Regions from separate parts of the Martinezella sp. CNPSo 3959 genome, predicted to be linked through region 3. Evidence: predicted binding sites of a transcription regulator. Region 3 holds the regulator's gene; each other region holds the start of a gene.
What was found. Region 3 encodes LexA, which represses DNA repair genes until DNA is damaged. Its sites were predicted from a motif close to TGTTCNNNNTGTGTTCNG; they were not measured.
Positions count from the first base shown of each region.

Region 1: a site for LexA is predicted at 2,241-2,258, ahead of AC13RE_RS18705 (DNA recombination protein RmuC). Genes of this name have one in related genera too.
Region 2: a site for LexA is predicted at 3,493-3,510, ahead of dinB (DNA polymerase IV). Genes of this name have one in related genera too.

Region 1 covers NZ_JBXSOV010000008.1:209,641-215,157, reverse strand. The annotation lists gene fmt (methionyl-tRNA formyltransferase) at 1-785, opposite strand, end outside; gene AC13RE_RS18720 (PIN domain-containing protein) at 857-1,276, opposite strand; gene AC13RE_RS18715 (FitA-like ribbon-helix-helix domain-containing protein) at 1,292-1,552, opposite strand; gene def (peptide deformylase) at 1,616-2,131, opposite strand; gene AC13RE_RS18705 (DNA recombination protein RmuC) at 2,318-3,496, shown strand; gene AC13RE_RS18700 (ribokinase) at 3,599-4,498, shown strand; gene AC13RE_RS18695 (methyl-accepting chemotaxis protein) at 4,693-5,517, shown strand, end outside.
Region 2 covers NZ_JBXSOV010000017.1:13,192-18,708, reverse strand. The annotation lists gene AC13RE_RS25475 (Orn/Lys/Arg family decarboxylase) at 1-2,273, shown strand, start outside; gene AC13RE_RS25470 (GNAT family N-acetyltransferase) at 2,294-2,854, shown strand; gene AC13RE_RS25465 (hypothetical protein) at 2,867-3,181, opposite strand; gene dinB (DNA polymerase IV) at 3,549-4,664, shown strand; gene AC13RE_RS25455 (helix-turn-helix transcriptional regulator) at 4,819-5,517, opposite strand, start outside.
Region 3 covers NZ_JBXSOV010000001.1:168,565-174,081, reverse strand. The annotation lists gene kdsA (3-deoxy-8-phosphooctulonate synthase) at 1-462, opposite strand, end outside; gene AC13RE_RS00925 (VOC family protein) at 459-1,346, opposite strand; gene lexA (transcriptional repressor LexA) at 1,765-2,487, shown strand; gene AC13RE_RS00915 (ComEC/Rec2 family competence protein) at 2,468-4,936, opposite strand; gene gltA (citrate synthase) at 5,228-5,517, shown strand, end outside.

The sequences.
Region 1 (5,517 bases), on a different contig from region 3:
GCTCCGTTGCCCTCGGCCAATTCAGAGCCTAACACCTTGATACGCTCTGGCCTGCCGGCGATTTCGGCCTCGAACCAGGCGCCGGGAAAGGGCGACAGGCCACGGATATGATTATGGACATCGGCTGCCGGCCTGCCGAAATCGATACGGGTTTCACCCTTGTCGATCTTTGCGGCATAAAGAACGCCTTCGGGCGGCTGAGCGGTCAGCGATAGTTCATCATGCTCCAGCTTGTTCATCGCTTCGGCCATGGCCTTTGCGCCGACGAGCATAAGCCTGTCATGCAGTTCGCCCGCAGTCATGGTGTCGCCGATCTCGACTTCGCGTGTCAGCGCGACCGGACCGGTATCCAGCCCCTTGTCCATCTTCATCACCATCATGCCGGTTTTTTTGTCGCCGGCCATGATCGCTCGCTGGATGGGAGCGGCGCCGCGCCAGCGCGGCAGCAGCGAAGCATGACCGTTGTAGCAGCCGAGACGCGTGCCTGACAGAATCGCTTCCGGCAATAAGAGGCCGTAAGCTACGACGACAGCGACGTCGGCATCCAGATCGCGAAAACGCTGGCGTTCATCGGGATCCTTGAAATTGACGGGCGTGAAAACCGGCAGGCCCAGCAATTCGGCCGCCTGATGCACCGGCGATTTCTGCAGGTCGAGCCCTCGCCGCCCGCCGGGACGCGGTGGCTGCGTATAAACGGCACGAATCTTGTGGCCGGCATCGATTAGGGACCGCAATGTCGGCACGGAGAATTCGGGCGTTCCCATAAAGATGATGTTAAGCGACATGCGATCCATCCGGCTAAGATATCAGATTTAGAATGACCCAGCGGCCGCGGTACATGCCATCGAGTCCAATGCTAGCCGCCTTCAAACGGGTTTACGAGCTTGAGATCAAGCCCCTCGAAGTCTTTTGTATTGCGCGTCGCCAATGTCGCATCGCTCGCAAGGCAGATGGCGGCGATCATGGCATCCTTCGTTTCCATCCTTCGCCCAATCTTGTGGCGCTGAGCGGAGATTAATCCGTATTGATGGGCTGCGTTGCTCGAAAATCCCAGAACGCGGCCCGAAAACTCTGCCTCTATCGCATCCAGTTCCGCGACCAGTGCCGCCTTGCGCTTCCCGTCAGCCAGGAGTTCCAGTCCAAACCTAATCTCGCCGATGGTGATGGTGGTCAGAAAAACGGCCTCGACGGCGAAGCTATCCAGCCAGGATAATATGCGCTCGCTATGCAGCCGCCCTTGCAACTCCGATACGACATTTGTGTCCAGAACGATCATGCGCAGGCCAGAGCACTATTCGAAATGGGGCGGATCGCGATCCGGCGCATTCCGAAAAGCATTGATTGCCTCGATTTCCTCTTCGCTGAGCTTTTCTGCGCCAAGAATTGCTCTCAACCCCTCCCCCGCCGAGTTGCTCCCACCCTGCTGGCGTCCAAGCGATTGACGCAGTAGTTCGATCGCCTCATCCGAGAGGCTGCGGCCATGCCTGCTGGCATTGGCCTGCAACTGCTTCTTCAAGCTGTCGTCGATGCCGCGCAGCAACAGATCACTCATTCGCGCCTCCTATGATATCAATGATATCATAGGAGCTTGAAGCCGATCTTTCAATGTCTGGGATCAGAGAGCCTTGGACTTCGCGGCTTTGGTAAATTTCTTGATCACCATCTCCCGCTTCAAGCGCGAGATATAGTCGATGAAGAGCACGCCGTTCAGATGGTCGATCTCGTGCTGCACGCAGGTCGCAAGCAGGCCGTCGGCCTCGGTGAGCTGCTCCTTGCCGTTGCGGTCCAGATGCTTGACGGTGACGCGCGCCGGGCGCTCCACCTCTGCATAATAATCCGGAATGGAGAGGCAGCCTTCCTCATAGACCGAACGTTCATCCGAAGACGCGACGATCTCCGGATTGATGAAGACGAGTGGCGTTTTCTCTTCGCCCTCGCGCGCGACGTCGATGACGAGCATGCGGCGGGGAACGCCGATCTGGATCGCAGCAAGGCCAATGCCCGGCGCGTCATACATGGTTTCCAGCATGTCGTCGGCGAGGCGCTGAATTTCGGTATCGATCTGCTCGATGGGCTTGGAAGCCTGGCGGAGCAGCGGATCGGGCAAAATGATGAGTGGCTTGATCGTCATGACGTTTCCCATAACGCATCTTGTTGTGCGATGGAATCGCCAAGATGGCGGTGAGACAGTGTTTTTTCAACGAGGGCCATCTGGATCAGCGCAAATGATCCAGAAATTATGTTCACGTTTTGATCTGGATATTCGCGATGGTTTTGTTATGGTGCCCATAAGAACTTCATCAGCGCGCCAGGTTTCATGTCTTTCATCATCTTCGGCCAAGCCATTTCCACCGTCCAAGTTCTGACCGGCCTCGTCATCCTGCTTGCGATCGCAGTGATCGTCCTTTTCGTCCGCGGCAAGGCACGCGCGGAAGACGACGCGCTCGACGCCGAGCATACGATGGCGGCGCTGCTACGGTCGCAGGCGGAGATGCAGGGACGGCTCGCCACCATGGCCGAAGTCTTCGGCTCCAGACAGGCCGAGCTCAATCAAGCCATCGGCCAGCGCCTCGACGGCATGTCGCAGCGGGTGACGGCGACGATCGGCGAGCAGACGCGCTCGACCCATGAAAACCTGCGCCGCCTGCAGGAACGGCTCGCCGTCATCGATGCCGCCCAGACCAATATCCAGACGCTGGCGAAGGATGTGGTCGGCTTGCAGGCCATCCTTTCCAACAAGCAGACGCGTGGCGCCTTCGGCCAGGCACGCATGGAAACCATCATCGCCGATGGGCTGCCGATGGGCGCCTATGCATTCCAGGCGACGCTATCGAACGGCTCACGGCCTGACTGTACCGTTCGCATGCCGAACGGTTCGCCACCGCTTGTGATCGACGCGAAATTTCCGCTGGAAGCCTGGAATGCCATTCGCGCTGCTGCCAACCCCGAACACGGAAAGGTCGCCGCACAGCAGTTCCGCCGGGATCTGGAACTGCATATCCGCGATATCTCGGAAAAATATCTGATCCCCGGCGAGACGCAGGATACGGCCTTTCTCTTCGTGCCGTCCGAGTCGATCTTTGCAGAGATCCACGAGAATTTCGAGACGATCGTGCAGAAGGCCCAGCGCACGCGCATCGTCATCGTCTCACCCTCGCTGCTGATGTTGTCGATCCAGGTCATCCAAGCTGTCCTGAAGGATCAACGCATGCGCGAGCAGGCCCATGTGATCCAGAGCGAAGTGGCGCATCTGATGGATGACCTCTCGCGCCTCGATGAACGCGTGCGCAAGCTGCAGGGGCATTTCGCCATGGCGCAGAAGGATGTCGACATGATCGTCACCTCTGCCGACAAGCTGGCGAGGCGCGGCGAGCGGATAGAGGCGCTGGAATTCGAGGCAGCGAAAGAGCCTGCCAAGGCGCGCGCGGAAGAACGGCCCAAGCCTGTCGACAACCGCACAAGCCAACTCAAGCTCAGGGTAGTTGACGAAGACTGATCGCTTCGGCAGTGTCGCGCCCACTCGATGCATGATCCGAAAAGACAAAGGCAGCCTTCTGGGCAGGATCATGCAGGCGCAACACCCAGGGCAGGACATTGCATGATCACTATTTTCGGCTCCATCAATATGGACCTCATCGCCACCACGGATCGTTTGCCGAAGCCGGGCGAAACGGTTGCCGGCAACGGCTTTTCCACGGCCGCCGGCGGCAAGGGCGCCAACCAGGCGCTGGCCGCGCGCCGCGCCGGCGCAACGGTCCGCCTCAGCGGGGCGGTCGGCAATGATGCCTTCGCGGAGCCCGCTCTTGCCTTGCTCGATACGGCAGGGACCGATCTTTCCACCGTCCGGCGTGTATCCGAAGCGACGGGCACGGCTCTCATCCTTGTGGGGGGTGACGGCGAGAACATGATCGCCGTTGTGCCGGGCGCCAATGGTACGAACACCGCCGAACACGCAGAGGCCGCCGTTGCTGCTCTGAATGCCGGCGATACGCTGATGCTTCAGCTCGAAATTCCGGTCGCGGCCGTCGAGATGGCGCTGAACGCCGCGAAAGCAAAGAGTGTGCGCACCGTGCTCAATCTGGCGCCGCTGATCCCGGAAGCTGCCCGCCTCGGCCGCCTTGCCGATATCGTCATCGCAAACGAAACCGAATTCGAAAGACTGGCCGGCCAGGACAACATGTCGGCTTCCGAGCGCGAGGCAGCCCTGGTTCGCCTACATGGTGAAACCGGCCAGACGCTGATCGTCACGCTTGGCGGCGATGGTGTCATCGCCATTCGCGACGGCGAGCTCGCGCGCGCCAAGGGTCTCGTGATCGAGCCGGTCGACACCGTCGGCGCCGGCGATACCTTCTGCGGTTATTTTGCAGCCAGCCTCGATCAAAGCCTGGATTTCCATGCCAGCCTGCGTCGGGCTGCCGTCGCCGGTTCGCTCGCCTGCTTGAAGCCTGGCGCACAGCCGTCCATTCCGGTTGCCAGCGAAGTCGCCGAAAAGCTTTAAAGCTAAAATTCCCCACGCATCGGGAAGCGCAATTAATTAAATTTTTGCGCTTCCATATCATTCTCCTCTGGCCTGGCGCGTATAGCCTTCCGGTTGCGGCAGGAATCTTAACGGCGGCTCCATGACAGGGCCATCCTGCGCCGACCTTGCATTCGGATAATGTGTATCCGACGCATCGCTTTTTCGAGGAAATGATGTTCATCTTTCGCATGAAGTCGCTTGCGGCCAAGCTCATCTTGGTCACCGGGCTGGCGATCGCACTCGTTCTGCTGGTTTCCAATTTTCTGCTGATTTCCCAGACCCGCGATCGCGTCGAGACGCTGACAATGGATCAGGCGAATACCGAGGCCAAGTCCATTTCCAACGAGATCGCCGCAAATGTCGGCGAACTGGCGAGCGCCGCCCGCTCCATGGCCGCCATCATCGGCCGCGGCCACGAGGGTCATACCTTCGACCGCAAGGGCATGATCAATATCCTCAAGGCCAATGTCGAGCAGAATGCCTTTGCCTTCGGCAGCTGGTTCTGTGAGCAGCTCGGCGCGCTGGATGGCAAGACGACCGAACTTGCCAACAACAAGGATCAGGCCGTCAACGACAAGGGCGCCTTCACGCCCTATTGGTCGAAGACTAAGGATGGCGGCATCCAGTTCTCGACTTTCGACAATGATTACAGCGCCGCCTGGTGGAAGCTTGCCGCCGACAGCGGAAAGGGCGCGATCACGCCGCCCTATCTCGCTCAGGGCACCGACGTTCCGACGACCATGAGCTCGATCGCCTATCCCGTCATGTCGGGCGGCAAGCTGATCGGTGTCGCAGGGGTCGACATTTCTCTCGGCTCGCTTTCGACGAAGCTGCAGAAGATGCAGCCTTTCGGCACCGGCCGCGTGCTGCTGGTTTCCCAGGACAACAAGTGGCTGGTGGCACCGAGCGTCGACCTGCTGATGAAGGACTATAACGGTTCTGGCGCTGACGTCATCAAGGCGGCACTGACCACCTCTTCTTCAAGCGTCCTCAAGAAC
Region 2 (5,517 bases), on a different contig from region 3:
TCGTCGAGGAGATCGAACGCTCCGGTTTCGAGGTGGTGCGCGCGCGCAATCTCGAAGATGCCGAGATCGCCGTACAGACGGATGCCGCTATCGGCTGCATGCTGGTCGACTGGGGCAAGAAGGGCCTGGAAGGCAAGACAGCCTCTCTCATCAACCTCATGCGCCGGCGCGGCCTCGAATTCCCCATCATCCTGCTGATCCGTCGCAAGCGCTTCGAGGATGTGCCGGTCGAAGTCCTCGATTTTATCGACGGCTACGTCTTCCTGTCAGAAGAAACGCCCGCTTTCATCGCTAAGAGCCTCATCAGCCGCCTCAAGCAATATGCCGAAACGCTGAAGACGCCGTTCTTCGGCGCTCTCGTCGATTATGCCGAGGAGGGTAATCACCTCTGGACCTGCCCCGGGCACAATGGCGGCATCTTCTATAGCCGCAGCCCCATCGGTCGGGTCTTTATGGAACATTTGGGTGAAGCGGTCTTCCGCGACGATCTCGACAATTCCGTGCTCGATCTCGGCGACCTCCTGACCCATGAGGGACCTGCGCTTGCCGCGCAAAAGGAAGCAGCCAAGATCTTCGGCGCCGAGAAGACCTATTTCGTGCTGAACGGCACCTCCACGTCAAACAAGGTCGCGCTCTCGGCGCTCGTGACCGACGGCGATCTCGTGCTGTTCGACCGCAACAACCACAAGGCCGCCCATCACGGCGCCCTGATGATCTCGGGCGGTATTCCGGTCTATCTGCCGACCAGACGCAATCTCTATGGCCTCATCGGTCCGATGGATTTCGCTGAAATGGACGAGGACGCGCTGCGCGAGCGTATCCGCACCCATCCGCTGGTGAAAGATCCGGAGGCCTACAAGAAGCCTCGGCCGTTCCGCGTCGCGGTCGTGGAACAGTGCACCTATGACGGCACCATCCACAATGCTGAGATGATCCTCAAGCGCATCGGCCATCTCTGCGATTACATTCTTTTCGACGAGGCCTGGGCCGGCTTCATGAAGTTTCATCCGCTTTATGCCGGGCGCTTTGCCATGGGTCTTTCCGACCTCGGCCCGGATGCGCCTGGTATCATCGCCACCCAATCCACCCATAAGCAGCTGGCAAGCTTCTCGCAGGCCTCGCAGATCCACATGAAGGATAGGCACATCACCGGCCAGAAGCGCCGCGTAGAGCACCGGCGCTTCAACGAAAGCTTCATGCAGCACGCTTCGACCTCGCCCTTCTATCCGCTGTTTGCCTCGCTCGACGTCGGCGCGCAGATGATGAAGGGCCGCTCGGGCGAAGTGCTCTGGGACGACACGATCCGTCTCGGCATCGAACTGCGCAAGAAAATCCGTGCCGTGCGCCGCGAATTCGAGGAGAAGGAGCATCGTCAGGAACGTCGCTGGTTCTTCGAGCCTTTCGTGCCGGATCGGGTCGCGATCCCGGATGTGTCGAGCCCAGGCGCCGTGCATGACGTGTCGTGGGAAAGCGTCGCGACCGACCAACTCGCCACCAATCCCGCCTTCTGGCACCTGACGCCCGATGCGGCATGGCACGGCTTTTCCGGTATGGAACCGGGCTTTGCCATGACAGACCCGAACAAGCTTACCCTGCTGACACCGGGCTTTGATCGCCGAACGGGGAAATACACGGAACACGGCATACCGGCACCCGTGGTCGCGCAATATCTGCGCGAAAACCGTATCGTCGCGGAAAAGAACGATCTCAATTCGCTGCTCTTCCTCCTTACCCCCGGTGTCGAAGCCAGCAAGGCCGGCACGTTGATCAGCGGCCTTGTCGCCTTCAAGAAGCTTCATGACGACAATGCGCTGCTGGAAGAAGCAATCCCGGAATTCTATCGCCGCCGTCCAGGCCGCTATGCAGGCGTGCGCCTGCGCGATCTTTGCGCTGAAATGCACAATTTCTTCCGCCAGGCCGATGTGAGCGCCCTGCAGACAAAACAGTTTTCCGCCGAACACCTGCCGCCGATCGCCATGTCGCCGCATGATGCTGCGCGCTGCCTCGTTCGCAACGATGTCGACTATCTGCCGATCGACGCTATCGCCGGCCGCATCGCAACGACACCCTTCGTCGTCTATCCTCCGGGTATCGCGACGATCGTGCCGGGCGAGCGCCTGACGGAGCAGGCAAAACCCATGATCGACTATCTCAAGATGTTTGAAACCTGCTTCAACACCTTCCCCGGTTTCGAGGTGGAGATTCAAGGCCTCTATCGCGAGATCGATGCAGCCGGCAAAATCCGGCTCTATACCTACGTCGTCGCGGAATAGGCTGGAAATTCGGATTGGTCATGAAGCAGGATAAAACAATCATCGTTCGTCCGTCCCGGGAGAGCGACGTCGATGCCATGCTGGCAATCTATCGCCGCCATATTCACCGCGGCGTCGAGGCTGGGGTTGATGATAGCGACACGCCGCAGCCGGACGATCTGCGCGAACGGCGCAAGAATTTGAAGGACAAACGCTTCCCACATGTCGTTGCGATCGAGGGTGAGAAGGTCGTCGGCTATGCCTATGTGGTATTGTTTCGTAAGCGCCCTGCCTATCGCTACACCGTCAAGCATTCGATCTATGTGCATCACGACCATGTTGGCCAGGGTGTCGGCAGCCTGCTGATGCGCGGGCTGATCGACGCTTGCGCAGCGGCCGGTTTCCGGCAGATGATCGGCTATATCGACGCCGACAACGCGGCGTCGCTGGCCTTGCACGAACGCTTCGGCTTCGTTCGCGTCGGCCTGCTCCCGGCTGTTGCCTATCGTTACGGTCGCTGGGCCGATACCGTGATGGTCCAGCGCTCGCTCGGTCCCGGCTCCACCACGCAGCCGCCTCCGCCGCCGCTCTCCACCCGCTGAAGCAAAGGGGGCTTATACCGGCTGCGTTTGAGCTGGCCTGAAACCCAGCACGAAATCCACGACCTTCGACGAGGACATTTCGCAAGGCTTGAGGTTGAGGCTGGCTCCCGAGAGCACATAGAGATTGAAACTGACGACATCGGTCCCGCCAAGCTCCTCGCCATAGAGCCAGATCCGTTTCCCGTCAGCCGATCGCTTGACCGTCACACCCCAGAGGCGATCTTGAAAACGCCCCTCCGAATAACCGTCAGACAGCTTCGCAAGCGCATGTTCGAATTCCGACAATTCGGACGCCAGCAGCGCATCTTCGGTCATGGCGCCAGGCATTCGTCACATATGCCGCAGCCGTCCTCATCCATCTTCCGCGCCGATCGTAGCCGTCGGCAGCATAAGCACGCGGTTCCGTTAGATCGAGATTCCTCGTCATGCTCGGGCGGAAGGATTTCCATCAGCAGGTCGGAAAGGGGTTCGGTTGCGATTTGGCCCATCTTGAGGCTCCGTATTGGGGGACGGACAACAGATAAGAAGCCTCGAAGGCATCTCAAGGTGGCACTTGCGAATGACTGTCACAGAGCGATTTTCCCCCGTCTCTCCGGCACGGCAAAGGAGCCGGTTTGATATCGTGATCAGGGATGATATGTTCTGTATTTGTTTCAGATTCTGCAATTGAAGGGTCCATGCTTGAACCTGCAGCATGATGACCGAGATCGCCATGAACGACACCAACACAAACCCTGTTCGGAAGATCATCCATGTCGATATGGATGCATTCTATGCGTCGGTTGAACAGCGAGACAATCCCGAGCTGCGCGGCAAGCCGCTTGCGGTCGGCGGGTCTGCGGCGCGCGGCGTCGTCGCGGCCGCAAGCTACGAGGCCCGCGCCTTCGGCGTTCACTCGGCAATGCCTTCTGTCACGGCAAAACGCAAATGCCCGGACCTGATTTTCGTGCCGCCACGCTTCGACGTCTACAGGGCAGTGTCGCAGCAGATCCGCGAAATCTTCGCCGAATATACTTCGATGATCGAGCCGCTGTCGCTTGACGAGGCCTATCTCGACGTCACCCAGAACAACAAGGGCATGGAAATCGCCACTGAGATCGCGCTCGAGATCCGGGCCAAGATCAAGCAGGTCACTGGTCTCAATGCTTCTGCCGGCATTTCCTACAACAAGTTCCTCGCCAAAATGGCAAGCGACCTCAACAAGCCCAACGGCCAGGCCGTCATCACGCCGAAGAACGGGCCAGCCTTCGTCGAAACGCTTCCCGTCAAGAAATTCCATGGCGTCGGGCCGGCGACAGCCGAGCGCATGCACAAATACGGGATCGAAACAGGGCTAGACCTGAAGTCGAAATCCCTCGCCTTCCTGCAGGAGCATTTTGGAAAGGCGGGGCCTTATTTCTACGGCATTGCCCGCGGCATTGACGAGCGCCAGGTAAAGCCCGACCGTATCCGTAAATCCATTGGCGCGGAAGATACGTTCGCTGTGGATATCGACGATCTCGAGCTGGCGACGGCGGAGCTGCGGCCCTTAGCACAGAAGGTCTGGCGCTACTGCGAAACAGGTGGCTTCAGCGCCAAAACGGTGACCGTGAAGATCAAATATTCGGACTTCACCCAAGCAACCCGCAGTCGGACAAGCTCCCTGCCGCTCGCAGACGGCGCCGCTGTTCTTGAGACAGCGTCGGCGCTTCTGGCAACCGTCCATCCGTTCGCGCGGCCGATCCGGCTGCTTGGCATCACGCTTTCGTCTTTGACGAACGAAGAGGCCGAAGATGGGAGATCACAGCCTCAGCTCGATCTCGGCATCTGAGAGATGATAACCTCCCATCCGCCATCTGGCCGCGCTCGGCATTCCCTTGGTCGAGGGACCGTAGAGCCGATTGAGGCTCAGCCAGGACAGGACGCGCCGTCGCCGGCACCTGATTACGCATCGGGTTCCCTTCATGATCTACCGGCAACGCCGCTCAGCAAGACCGCTTGCGCTTCATCATCGCGTTCAGCTTCTCCGCCCCGGCTTCGTCGACAGGTGTGTAGACGATCATGCGGTCGTCATTGCTGGGGCTTGCCCACCAATTGTTGGATTGCAGCGGCAGGACCGTGCCATCCGCCAGCCGAAAACGCTTCACGGTATTCTCGATGCCCTTGAGCTGATAGCGATCCCATACGATGCGGAACTGATCGGAAGCGCTCATATAGCGTTCCAATTGCCGCTCCCAGCTCGGGTCATCGAGATGCTCGGCCATAGAGGCACGAAACAGCGCTGCCATATTGGCCAGCATCTCGTCGGGATCGGCCTGGCTTGCACGCCAGGCAGGATTGACGAGGGACAGATAGATGCAGTTCCGGTCTTCAGGCGGAAGGGCATCGAGATCGACGCCGACGAGACGGCGATAGGCCTCGTTGAAGCCGCGTATATTGTACCGTTTCGTCTGGATAAGAGCCGGATAAGGACAGAGATGATCGAGAATGCGCTGGCTTGCCTCGGTGAGCGGCTCGCAGACGCGGGGATTTTCGAGCCGGGGCGGAACCGGCAGATTGGCCAATCTGAACAGGTGCTCCGTTTCGACTTCGTTGAATTCCAAAGCATGCGCGACGGAGAGCAGTACGCGCGGCGACACGCGGATCGGGCGGCCCTGCTCCAGCTTGGTGTACCAGGTGATGCC
Region 3 (5,517 bases):
CTTCATATCCCATGGCGCCAGGAACTGGCCTTTCTTGACGTTGACCACGCGGCCAGTCTTGGCAGCGGCAACCAGAAGGTCTGTCTGGCGCGACAGGAAGGCCGGGATCTGCAGGATATCGACCGTCTTGGCAACGATGGCGCACTGCTCTTCCGTGTGGATGTCGGTCAGGACGGGAAAGCCATATTCCTTCTTGAGGTCGGCAAAAATTTCCAAGGCCTTCTCCAGGCCGATGCCGCGCTTGCCCGACAGCGATGTGCGGTTCGCCTTGTCGAAGGAGGACTTGTAGATAAGGCCGATGCCGAGCTTGCCGCAGAGTTCCTTCAGCACGCCGGCAATCATAAAGGCATGATCGCGGCTTTCCATCTGACAGGGGCCGGCGATCAGCGACAGCTTTGCAGTATTGGAAAAAAGGACCTTGGAGGCACCCTCGCCGACGGTGACTTCGGAATTTGTGCTCATTTTGTCTCCTCAAAGGCGAACAATGCGCCCTGACCGGGCGCCAACCTCGCCAATAGACGATTGTTCTTACGCGTATAGGTGACGCCGTTAGCAGTGAAATGCGACGATGTCACGGAAAGATCGCGTGTTTTGAAAAGGATTGCCCGCGCCCTGAGCCCCGGATCAGTCGTGCGAACAGGCAGATCATAGAACGCCTCCATGCCTTCCGGCGTCAAAATCTCCAGATCGGCGTTGGCCGCCTTGATGGTCAAGCCGAAGGAATGCTCCGTTATTTGCGGGCTGCCGACAACGTCTTCGAAGAAGCGGCGATAGACGGCCGGTTGCGGCGCGCAAAGCGCTACCCGCGCAATGCCGGTCACGCCGTTCTCGTGACGCTCAAGCACGCTGCGGTCAGCCGGCAGCGGATTGATGCGCTGACAGCAGAAGGCGAGAAAGTCTGGCGCGCGCAGATCAGCGGCAAAGGCGAGACGAAAGCCGGCCGTGGTTTCCGTTCCGTCCGGCATCTTCATCGGACGGGAAAAATCCAGCATTCGCCCAGCGGAAATCGCCGCCGCGTTGAAGCGCTCGTCATCCGCCACCGCATCATCCGTGCCGAACACCACGGCCGAAAAACCATCTTCCCCCACCCGGAAACGATAAGCCTGATCGCGCGCGACGAAAACATTGCCGTCCAAAATGCTCTTCTCGCACTGCTCCGGAGATGCCACGCTCAGGGGTTCGAGATAGGTTTTATCGGCAAAGAAGACGCAGGCGTTCTGCGTGCCAAAGGGATGACGCGCATCCGGAGCCACCGTGAAACCGAGCTTGCCGAGGCGTTCGCGCGCCAGAGCGATATTGACGGTCGGCAGCACGAGATGATCCAGCGGGTGCGGTGACGAAATCATGGTTCCTCCTATCTGCCTTTGGCAGCAGATTTGCGCCCTTCCCCCGCGTAATTCAAGATAGGAGCATGGAACACTCAACGCACAGGGACAGGACCGAAAGCAATCTCACAAACGTGATTGCTGATTCTTACCGTCAACGCGTGTGGCCAATGACGTCCAATATGGATCCGCTTCTTGAATACGCCGACCGAGCAGCAAAGCCCGAGAACGGAAATGGCGATATTTTCTATATTTTTCAAATGGTTGCGGCCTATATAACGTCTCAACATCCTAAGCCGACCCATTCGTAAGTCGTAATTATTTAACTGACACTACAAGGCTTTACCGAAATTTAAGCACTTGCGGAACACATATGGAACATATAGTGTCCGTTCTGGATTTGTTTCACGGCTTTTCTTGATTCTGGGGTTCCAAGACGATGTTGACGCGCAAGCAGCAGGAACTGCTTCTCTTCATTCACGAACGCATGAAGGAATCCGGTGTTCCGCCGTCCTTCGACGAGATGAAGGATGCATTGGATTTGGCATCCAAATCCGGTATCCATCGTCTGATCACGGCGCTGGAGGAGCGCGGCTTTATCCGCCGGCTGCCGAACAGGGCCAGGGCTCTCGAAGTCATCAAGCTCCCGGATGCTTATAATCCCAGCCTTCAGCCGCGTCGCGGCTTTTCGCCGAGCGTCATCGAGGGCAGCCTCGGCAAGCCGCAGCCCGTTGCCCCGCCCGCTCCGTCGAAGGTGGCAAATGACGATCACAACGGCTCGGCGTCCGTACCGGTGATGGGTCGCATCGCAGCCGGCGTTCCGATCTCGGCCATCCAGAACAATACGCACGACATTACCGTTCCCGCCGACATGCTCGGCTCCGGCGAACATTATGCGCTTGAAGTTCGAGGGGATTCGATGATCGACGCCGGAATTTTCGACGGCGATACGGTCATTATCCGCAATTCGACCACGGCCAATCCCGGCGATATCGTCGTTGCACTCGTCGACGATGAAGAAGCTACCTTGAAGCGCTTCCGTCGCAAGGGTGCCTCCATCGCGCTGGAAGCCGCGAACCCAGCCTATGAAACCCGCATCTTCGGGCCAGATCGCGTCAAGGTTCAGGGCAAGCTCGTCGGCCTTATTCGTCGCTATCACTGACCGGTGAATTGTCCGGGACTGGCGGCGCCTTTGCAATTGGCGCGTCGAATTTGCCGGTGCGCCAATCATAGGTTCGATGCCTGGTCCATGGGCGCTGCGGGTTATTGAATGCGGCGGATATAATGGGTGTGTCTGAGGTAAGCACCATTTCAATGGAGCCGGTTTTGCGCAATGTCGCACCGGTTATGAGCGTTGCTCCGGAACGGCAATGATCCAGCCGCAGCCGGATTGGCGTCACGACAATGCTCCCGGTGTCGCAAGCCGCGGGCAGATAGGCCGCGTTCTCGATGGTGACCAATATCGCGCCGTTTTCGAGCATGGCGACACACCATGCTCCCTTCTGACAGGCAAAGCTGCCTTGCATGGTGCGGTCCAAAGCTTCTTCCATTGCGGTGCGGACCGCCTTCTCCTCCTCGTTACTTAGTCGCTTGTGCCGATCCGTCTTGCTGATCTGCGGAAGCCGGCTATCGGTCGGAAGCATGGTCGGCGGTTGATGTTCGGCTGCGACCAGTGCTTTTTGCCATTGCTCGAAGATGAAGGCCTGCGGTCTCTCGCGATTGGTGGCGAGGATATCATCCTGGCGCAAGGCAACCAGAATACCATCTTCCGAGATCATCAGATCCGGCTTCGGCACACCAGAGCCGAACGCGGCCACACCGACAGATGACAGCAGCAGCAACAGGCCCAGATGGCGAAGCCGGGTCCGCAACATGCTCATGATCAGGAAGCCGGCGATGAAAGTCGGCATCAGCCAGCTGGGCTGGCGGCCGAAAGTGATATCACCTCCCCACCCAGCCACCGTTTTTGCAATAGCGATCACAAGCTCCAGTCCCTCTCCGGTGACTTTCCAGAACGGTCCATCGATTCCGAAAGGCATCAGCAGCATCGCCATCATACCGAAGGGCATGACGATGAAAGAGACGACGGGCATGGCCGCAAGGTTGGCAGCAAGTCCATATGTCGCCAACCGGTGAAAGTGCTCGATCGAGAAGATGGCCGTCGACGCACCGCCGATGAACGAGGTCGACATCACGCCTCCAAAGAAGCGTGTGACGAACAGTAGCGGACTTAACAGACGGATGCGCGGCAGGATGTTTTCGCGATGCCGCCGTCGTTTCCAGAGCGAATAGCCTGATACCAGCGCCAGCGTTGCGGCGTAAGACATCTGGAAACTCGGACCGAGTACCTGAGACGGTGACAAGACCAGGATGACGATGGCTGAGAGCGCCACATTGCGCAAGCTGATGGATGGCCTGTCGAAAAGCACGGCCACCAGCATGATCGCCATCATGATGAAGGCGCGCTCGGCGGAGACGCCGAATCCGGAAATGAGGTAATAGGCCGTTACCGTTAGAAGCGCGCCGAAGGCTGCGAACTTCTTCGTCGGCCAGGCCTGGACGACACCGGGAAACAGGCTGAACAAATAGCGCAGACCGACATAGAAGATGCCGGCCGACAGCGCCATGTTGAGGCCGGAAATTGCAATGATGTGGGTCAGGCCGGCAATTCTCAGGGCTTCGGTCGTATCCTTCGAGATCGCACGTCGCTCATCGGTGACAAGTGCTGCTGCAAAGGCGCCGGTGTCTCCAGGCAAGGTTTGCCTGATGCGGTCGCCGATGCTGTTGCGCAGGCCAGCGAGCCAGATATCGGCCGCATCCAGTAACGAGCCGGCAGCATCGTCACCGGATGGCGACAATAATTCCGGCGTTCCGTAGGCAAAGCCATTCGCGCCGATGCCGTTGAAATAAGAGCTGAAAGCGAAATCGTTAAGACCCGTCAATGCCGGTCCGGCCGGAGGTGTCAGGCGCGCCCTGCCCCGGATCCGATCCCCCAGATCGAACGACTCCGCCTGCTTGCGCACGAAGACCGTAACCCGCTGGGGTGCGCGGCGGATAGAGGGTTTTTCCGTCGCCTCGACGCGGACGACATAGCGCCAGCGCCCATTGTCATAGGATTCCCGTCGCTCGATCTGCCCGGTCACGGTCGTCGTCACGGCCGAGTCGAGCATGACGGTGGAAACCCGCCAACTTTCCCACTGGGCCAGCGCCATGCCCAGGCAGATGAGCATACCGGCGAAAAGTGTGTGATGAAGCAGCCTGCCCGCATCGCGCTTTAGCAAAAAACCCAAAGCAAACAGAACGAGGCCTGCGAGAAACGCCTGCGGAGGCGGATCGATTTGCGCCTCGAACCAGATAATCGCACCCAAACCCATATAGATCGGTGCGAAAAGAACAGCACGGCCATGGGCCGCCTCCTCCGCAATCAAGCCGAGGACAGCGGTTCCAAGGCGCTTCGGAACACGCAGCAAACGCGACGTCAGCGGCGCCTGATCCTGTGTTCGTTCCCATTGTCGCGCTTTGGCGCTAGGGGTAATCGCGGTGGAAAAGGCGCGAGGTTGCGGAGACGCGGTGACGTCCCTGCTCTCTTCCTGCTGGTCGGATGCCTCCAAATTAGGCACTCGCTGACTGCCCCCGCGCCAAATTACAGCTTCTGCGCGATTTGTGCCGTCACCACACAGTGAATTCAACTGAAATCGGCGGGAACAAAGCTCAATTGGGCCGGTTTCCCGGCGTAGCATACGAAAGGGCGCTTCTGCAGTGCCCAAAAGTTGATACTGCATTGCACAATTCAGCGTTAGGATAACTTGGCATTAGGCTCTGGATCATATAGCTAGTCGGTAGTCGCTTAACCTTTTGGCGCTTTTTATGGCGTCAATCCCGCCAAATCTTGGAGGATCAGCATGACGGAACAAAGCGCGAAACTAACTTGGGGTGAAAAGACGGTGGACCTGCCGGTCAAGACCGGAACCATCGGCCCGAGTGTCATTGATATTGGTGCCCTTTATAAGAACACCTCTACTTTCACTTACGATCCTGGTTTCACCTCCACCGCATCGTGCGAGTCGAGCATCACCTATATCGATGGCGACGAAGGCGTTCTGCTGCACCGCGGTTATCCGATCGATCAGCTGGCCGAACACGGCGATTTCCTGGAAGTCTGCTACCTCCTTCTCTACGGCGAACTGCCGAC